DNA from 3 places in the Rhodococcus sp. GB-02 genome. Region 3 is predicted to be linked to each of the others. Evidence: riboswitches for the same ligand, from Rfam matches in the RefSeq annotation. Region 3 holds a riboswitch; each other region holds the start of a gene.
The links. A riboswitch is a leader RNA that binds a small molecule or an ion and turns the genes downstream of it on or off. The one in region 3 is predicted to bind cobalamin.
Positions count from the first base shown of each region.

Region 1: it holds a riboswitch for cobalamin, as region 3 does, so the genes downstream of both, ACSW29_RS06815 (FecCD family ABC transporter permease) here and ACSW29_RS11125 (ABC transporter substrate-binding protein) in region 3, are expected to answer to the same signal.
Region 2: it holds a riboswitch for cobalamin, as region 3 does, so the genes downstream of both, cobN (cobaltochelatase subunit CobN) here and ACSW29_RS11125 (ABC transporter substrate-binding protein) in region 3, are expected to answer to the same signal.

Region 1 covers NZ_JBPUKE010000001.1:1,438,734-1,440,929, forward strand. The annotation lists gene ACSW29_RS06805 (alpha/beta hydrolase) at 1-258, opposite strand, end outside; gene ACSW29_RS06810 (TetR/AcrR family transcriptional regulator) at 311-919, shown strand; cobalamin riboswitch at 936-1,071, shown strand; gene ACSW29_RS06815 (FecCD family ABC transporter permease) at 1,189-2,196, shown strand; gene ACSW29_RS06820 (ABC transporter ATP-binding protein) at 2,193-2,196, shown strand, end outside.
Region 2 covers NZ_JBPUKE010000003.1:123,620-125,815, forward strand. The annotation lists gene cobG (precorrin-3B synthase) at 1-729, opposite strand, end outside; cobalamin riboswitch at 781-913, shown strand; gene cobN (cobaltochelatase subunit CobN) at 953-2,196, shown strand, end outside.
Region 3 covers NZ_JBPUKE010000001.1:2,355,520-2,357,715, reverse strand. The annotation lists gene ACSW29_RS11125 (ABC transporter substrate-binding protein) at 1-854, opposite strand, end outside; cobalamin riboswitch at 971-1,118, opposite strand; gene ACSW29_RS11120 (MMPL family transporter) at 1,188-2,196, shown strand, end outside.

The DNA.
Region 1 (2,196 bases), 920 kb from region 3:
GACGGTGTCCCCGCACAGCGGAAGATCGGGGAAGAGGACTTCGGCTCCGAGCTTCACGCCGATCTCGGCGAACGGCCACAACGCACCCGAGTACCCGCCGGCGCCGTGGATACCGAGAACCCGAACCGGCGCGTCTGGAACCACTGCCCGCGCGACGTGGACGGTGTTGCCGTTCCACCCCCACCACGTCGGGGTCGGCTCCGGCATGTGGGCGGTGTACCGGTCGGGCATAAACTTCGAGTAATCGGCGCTGGTCACCTACACAATTCTCGGTACCGGCGTCGCCGCTGACAACTCGCATCGGAGGACCGTGTCGACTCGGCGGAAAAGGCCCTCCCAACAGCGCTCGAGGGCTACCTACGACGCGATCTTGGAGGCGGCTACTCGCGTTTTCGCGTCGGAGGGCATGGCGGCGACCACCAACCGGATCGCTGACGAGGCAGGGGTGTCGGTGGGCTCGCTCTACCAGTATTTCGGCGACAAGTACGAGATCCTCTCGGAGTTGGCTAACCGTCACGTGAGTGCTGCGCGGGAAAGTTTTGCGGTCTGTCTTGCCGACATCGTCGAGCGCGAACTCTCCCTGGACGAGGCCGTCCGGGTGTTGGTGGAGTGCGCGGTCGAAGTGAACAGTAAGCCGCGAGAGTTCTTTCACCTGCTCTACGATCAGGTTCCGCGTACGCGTGAGCTCATCGAGCAGGTCGAAGGAATGAATCAGCAACTGGTACTAAGTTTTTCGGTGTACTTGCAGAGCCGCGGTTTCAGCGCGGACGATGCGTTGTTGACGTCGCGGCTGACCGTGACTGCCGTGGACAGTCAGGTGCATCGGGTTGTGCTGGAATCGGATTCACCCGAAGAACTTCGAGTGCGAACGGAAGCCGTCGTGCGGCATACGAGATCGATGATCGGGTCGCAATCTTGATCCGGTGTCGAGAATGGTGACCGCGGTCCGTTATGGTTCTGACGTCATCATCGAGGTAATGGGAAGTCGGTGCAATTCCGGCGCGGTCCCGCCACTGTGAGGTCGTCCATGCGTCGACCGTAGCCAGATACCACCCTCGTTGACGTTGTGTCATGCCACGAGGATGGATCGGTCACACCATGAATGCTGTTGGCGGAGCTCTGTCTCCACCTACCCACCTGCCTTCGCCGAAGGCTGGTGCACCGCGAGGACGACTCGGTCCGGGTATCGTGCTGCCCGCTCTGCTGGTCGTCACCGTGCTCTCTGCTGTGTGCGCGTTGGCGTTCGGATCCGAGATGCTCCCCGTGTCCACTGTGGTGGACGTGGTGCACTCGCGCTTCGGAGGCCCACCCGTCACGCGTTCCGAACTTGCGATCGTGTGGGGGATCAGGGCACCTCGGGTTCTGCTCGGTCTGGCTGTCGGCGCTGGTCTTGCCGTTGCCGGTGCGGTGGTGCAAACCCTCGTCCGTAACGCTCTCGCCGATCCCCACCTGCTGGGAGTGTCGTCCGGTGCGAGTGTCGGTGCCACCGCCGTCATCACCACCGGACTGTTCGCCGGCGCGGGAGTGTGGGCGCTCAGCCTCGGCGCGATGATCGGGGCATTGGGAGCTGCGATTCTCGTCTTCACCATCGCGACGCTGCAAGGCGGTATCACTCCACTGCGATTGGTTCTGACCGGCACCGTTACCGCATCCGCCCTGTCGGCGATCGCGAGTTTTCTGGTGCTGCGTACCAATGATTCCCAGGCCGCGCAGTCCGTATTGTTCTGGCTCCTGGGAAGTTTGGCCGGGGCATCCTGGGACAAGTTGTGGGCGCCGGTCATCGTTGTGTTCCTGCTGACGGCAGCGGTGTTCGCCCTGCACGGTTGGCTGGATGCGCTGGCGGCCGGACCGGACGTCGCGGCTTCGCTCGGTATTCCCATCCGAACCCTGCGAAACGTGCTGTTCGGCGTGCTGGCAGCGTTGGTCGGCACGATGGTTGCAGTGTCCGGCGCGATTGCCTTCGTAGGCTTGGTCATACCGCACGTCACACGCATGCTCGTCGGAGCCAGACATCGAGTGGTGTTGCCGGCGGCAGCGCTGATCGGCGCGTCGTTCCTGGTGTGGGTCGACGTCGTGGCGCGGACCTCGTTGCGGCCGACCGAGATCCCGCTGAGCGTGGTGACCGGGGTGATCGGTGCCCCGCTGTTTCTCCTGCTTCTCGGCCGTCGGCGCTACCGATTCGGTGGCAGTTCGTGA
Region 2 (2,196 bases), on a different contig from region 3:
TCCGTCTCGCTGCTCGAGCCAACCGATGGTGGGCCGTGCATCATGCGTGAGATCTGCCGCGCCGATGGACTCGGCGCTCAGACCCAACTGCTCGAGGGTGCGTTCGATTCCGTCCGGAACCTCGGCCAGGCGCCAGTGCTTGTCGCGGACGTCGAGGAACGATCGAGCCGCCTCGAGGAGCAATTCGACGGCGTCATCTGCATGTACGCGGTGAGTGGTGTGGTGACCGGCGAGCACCAGGGAATGCTCGGTGGCGCTGCGCGCATGGAGGCCGAAATCGCCCCGCAGCCCAGTGATGTCTCCGCGCCCGTCGTCAAGGGTGAACAGGGTTCTCCCCGGCAGATCCGCCAATGCCTGATCCGCTTGGATCGCCGAATCGAGACGGTGGACCAGTTCACGAATGTCGGCGACGCCCCCGATACGGCCGGACAGTGGGGACGCGAGAATGTTGCGTACTCGCTCGTGCGTCGCGGACGGCAGCAGGCCGGCCGAAGCGATTCGCGCCGCGAAGGCTTCGGGGTCCGAGACCGAGCGCAACTGAACATTGCCCCTCGAGGTGAGTTCCATCTGCCCGTTACCCAGATCGCGCGCCGCGTCTGCAAGCGTCTGCAATTGGACCGGGGTGAGGAGACCGCCGGGTAGGCGCACGCGAGCCAGTGCGCCGTCGGCGGCGTGGTGAACTTGCAGTGCACCCGGGCACGCGTCTGGCTGTGAACGGTCCGTGGGCATGGCTCCAGGGTACGACCTGTCATGAGTGCCTTCTGCGGACCGGTAGCATCACCACCACCAGTGACGGCAGTTGAGGAAACCGGTGAAAGTCCGGTGCGGTCGCGCCACTGTAAGTGTTGCTCGAGCGGGACGTGTTTCCGCTCGGAAACACGAGTCAGACCCTCAACCGCCGTCGATGACAGATCTGTGCCACGGGGCGCGAAACCCCAGGAAGGCTTCACCCGTGATTCTTCTGCTCTCCACGTCCGACACCGATCTGCTGAGCGCCCGCGCCAGCCAGGAAGCCGGCGACGGCGTCGCCTATCGTTGGGCCAATCCCTCACGCTTGCTGGTCTCGGAGGACTTGCCGCCCTTGCTCGACGGCGTCGACCTCGTGATCGTTCGTATCCTCGGCAGCCGTCGCAGCTGGGAAGACGGCCTGGAGATGGTCCTTGCCTCCGGACTCCCCGTAGTCGTTCTCGGCGGCGAGCACGCGCCGGACGCCGACCTCATGGAGTGCTCGACGGTCTCCGCCGGTGTTGCTGCCGAGGCGCACAACTACCTGGCTGAGGGTGGCGCGCAGAATCTGGCACAGCTGCACCACTTCCTGTCCGACACCGTCCTGCTCACCGGTCACGGTTTCGAGCCGCCGGCCCACCTGCCTTCCTGGGGGATCGCGGATTTCGCGCCCGATCTCGACTCGGCGACCGGTCCCGTCATCGCCGTTCTGTACTACCGCGCTCAGCACCTGGCCGGAAACACCCGGTATATCCAGGCGTTGTGTGACGCCGTCGCCGAGGCCGGTGGCACAGCGCTCCCGATCTACTGCGCATCACTACGAACCGCAGAAGCCGAACTTCTGACCACTCTGCGCCGCGCCGACGCCATGGTCGTGACAGTTCTTGCTGCCGGTGGCACCAAGCCCGCGACGGCGTCCGCCGGTGGCGACGACGAAGCCTGGGATGTTGCCGCACTCGCTGCGCTCGACGTCCCGATCCTGCAGGGCCTGTGCCTGACCAGTAGCCGCGCCACCTGGGACGAGAACGATGACGGACTGTCGCCTCTCGACGTCGCGACCCAGGTCGCGGTGCCGGAATTCGACGGCCGCATCATTACAGTCCCGTTCTCATTCAAGGAAATCGACGCCGATGGACTGTCCACGTACGTCCCCGACGTCGAGCGCGCTGCCCGTGTCGCCGGGATCGCGGTCCGTCACGGCAAGCTGCGCCACATTCCCACCACCGAGCGTCGCGTTGCACTCATGCTCTCGGCGTACCCGACCAAGCACGCCCGCATCGGCAACGCCGTCGGTCTCGATACTCCGGCGAGCGCAATCGACCTGCTCACCGAAATGCGTTCTGCCGGTTACGACCTCGGTCCGGTCGACGGTCCGGACGCAGTTCCCGGCCTGGCGGCGAAGGACGGCGACGCGCTGATCCACGCCCTGATCGCGGCCGGCGGCCAGGATCCCGACTGGCTCACTGCCGA
Region 3 (2,196 bases):
GGCTGGGCACGGAGGAAGTCGATCTTCTGGTCGGCCGTCTTGTCGCCGTAGTCGATGACCACGATCGCCTGGGGTGCACGCTCGGCAACAGCTTCCCACGATGCGTCGATGTAGGGCTTTGTCCCTTCGGCGAAGATGTTCGAGACGCCGGAGTATTCCGCGACCAATTGACCGACGCCGACTCCGCCGATTGTCGTCGGAACCTGGTCACCGCTGTCGTAGAAGAAGGTCGGCACCGGCGCCGCGTCCCCGACCGAAGCGCGGACGGAATCGAGACCATCGCTGATCTCCTCGGCGACCTCGCGGGCGGAATCTTCGACGCCCAGGACTCGACCGAGTTGCGTGTAGTCGTTCTCGAGCAATCCGATGTCGGGGAAACCGGTGCCACAGTATTCGGAGAAGAGGAAGGTGTTGATTCCGCGCTCGCCGAAAGCGTCTCGGGAACGGCCTTGCTTCTCGTTGAAGGCACTGGTCATTCCTCCGACCACGAAGTCCGGATCGACGTCGAGAACCTGCTCCATGCTCGGGAACGTATCGGAGAGGCTGGGAATCTTGTTGAATACATCGGCGGTCTCGGCAGTTGGCGGGTTGTCACTGTAAGCCCGCCCGACAATCCGATCACCCGCGCCGATCTCGATGAGGGCTTCGGTGACGTGTCCGTTCAAAGACACGATGCGCTGCGGCGGCGAATCGAAGGTCATCTCGCGATCGCAGTTGGTCACGGACACCGGCTGTGCGAAGGATTCCGCAGCAGACGCCGACTCTGATTCCTGACCTTTGGAACAACCTGCCGAAACCAAGGCGACCGCGATGAGAACAGTGGCGGCGCGGGAAGGGGAGAACTGAAGTGACACGGGGACCTCGTAAGGGCTCTGAGCCACGAATGAGAATCCGACAGACAACTCCGCCCGCACACTGATCCTCGGCCAGAGCTCCTGCTGGACTTCCTTTTCGTAGACCACGACGAATGGATGTCGCACACCGCGCGGTGGGTAATCGGGCTTGCCGACGCTCGGCGACTACCGAGAATCGACCTACCGTTGCGGGTCAGCGCCGGATTCGGACCGGCTTCCCCCACACGCGTGGCTTGCAAGTGCTTCGAGCAGTATGCATCACGTTTCCGATTCAAGACCAAACGCCCACTACAGTCGATCTGGCCAGACGCCCCCACACACCGGAGTTGATACATGACACGCTGGGCCCAAACCGTCGTCGCCCGGAAATGGTGGGTACTGAGCCTCGCGGTTCTGATAGTTCTCATCAGTGGGGTGTGGGGACTCGGAGTATTCGGCAAGCTCAGCCAGGGCGGATTCATCGATCCGGGCAGTGACTCCGCGAAAGTCGCCGACATCATCGAAGACAACCTCGGCCCACAGACCCCGGACATCATCGCGATCTATTCGCCCACAGGCGGTAAGACCCTGGACGACATCGGGCCGGCAGTGACGGCCGCGGTCGACCAGTTCAAAACGGAAGTGCCGACGGCGTCGGTGAAGTCGTATTGGGGAACGGACGCGGCGGCCAAGGCCAGTCTGCTCTCGAACGACGGATCCATGGGCGCCGTTGCGATCACGTTGGCACCGGACTCGGGAGTCACGCCGGCCACTTTCGCCGATCTCTTGCCGAAGCTCGAAGTCGAAGGCGCCGAGGCACAATTCGCGGGCAACACCGTCGTCGGCGTCGCATTCAACACGAAACTCGAGAAAGACCTGGTTGTCGCCGAGGCCATCGCCATTCCGATCACTCTGGTGCTGCTGGTCTTCATCTTCGGCGGCGTCGTCGCTGCCGCGGTTCCGGTGTTCGTAGGTGTACTCAGTGTCCTGAGCGCATTGGCGGTTCTCCGGATCCTCACCTTGGTCACCGATGTGTCCTCATTCTCGATCAACGTCGCTTCTCTTCTCGGGTTGGGACTGGCGATCGACTACGGACTGTTCGTGGTCGGCCGGTTCCGTGAAGAACTGAATTCAGGCTCGGATCCGGGAGCTGCTGCCCAGCGAACAGTTCTGACGGCGGGTCGCACCGTCATGTTCTCGGGTCTACTGCTGATCTGTGCGTTCAGCGGCATGCTCGTTTTCCCGCAGGCCGTCATCCGGTCTCTGGGCTTCGGTGCGATCGCTGCAGTACTGAGCGCGGCAGTCCTGTCGCTGACCGCTGTGCCTGCGCTGCTTGCCATTCTGGGGCATCGCATCAACGCCC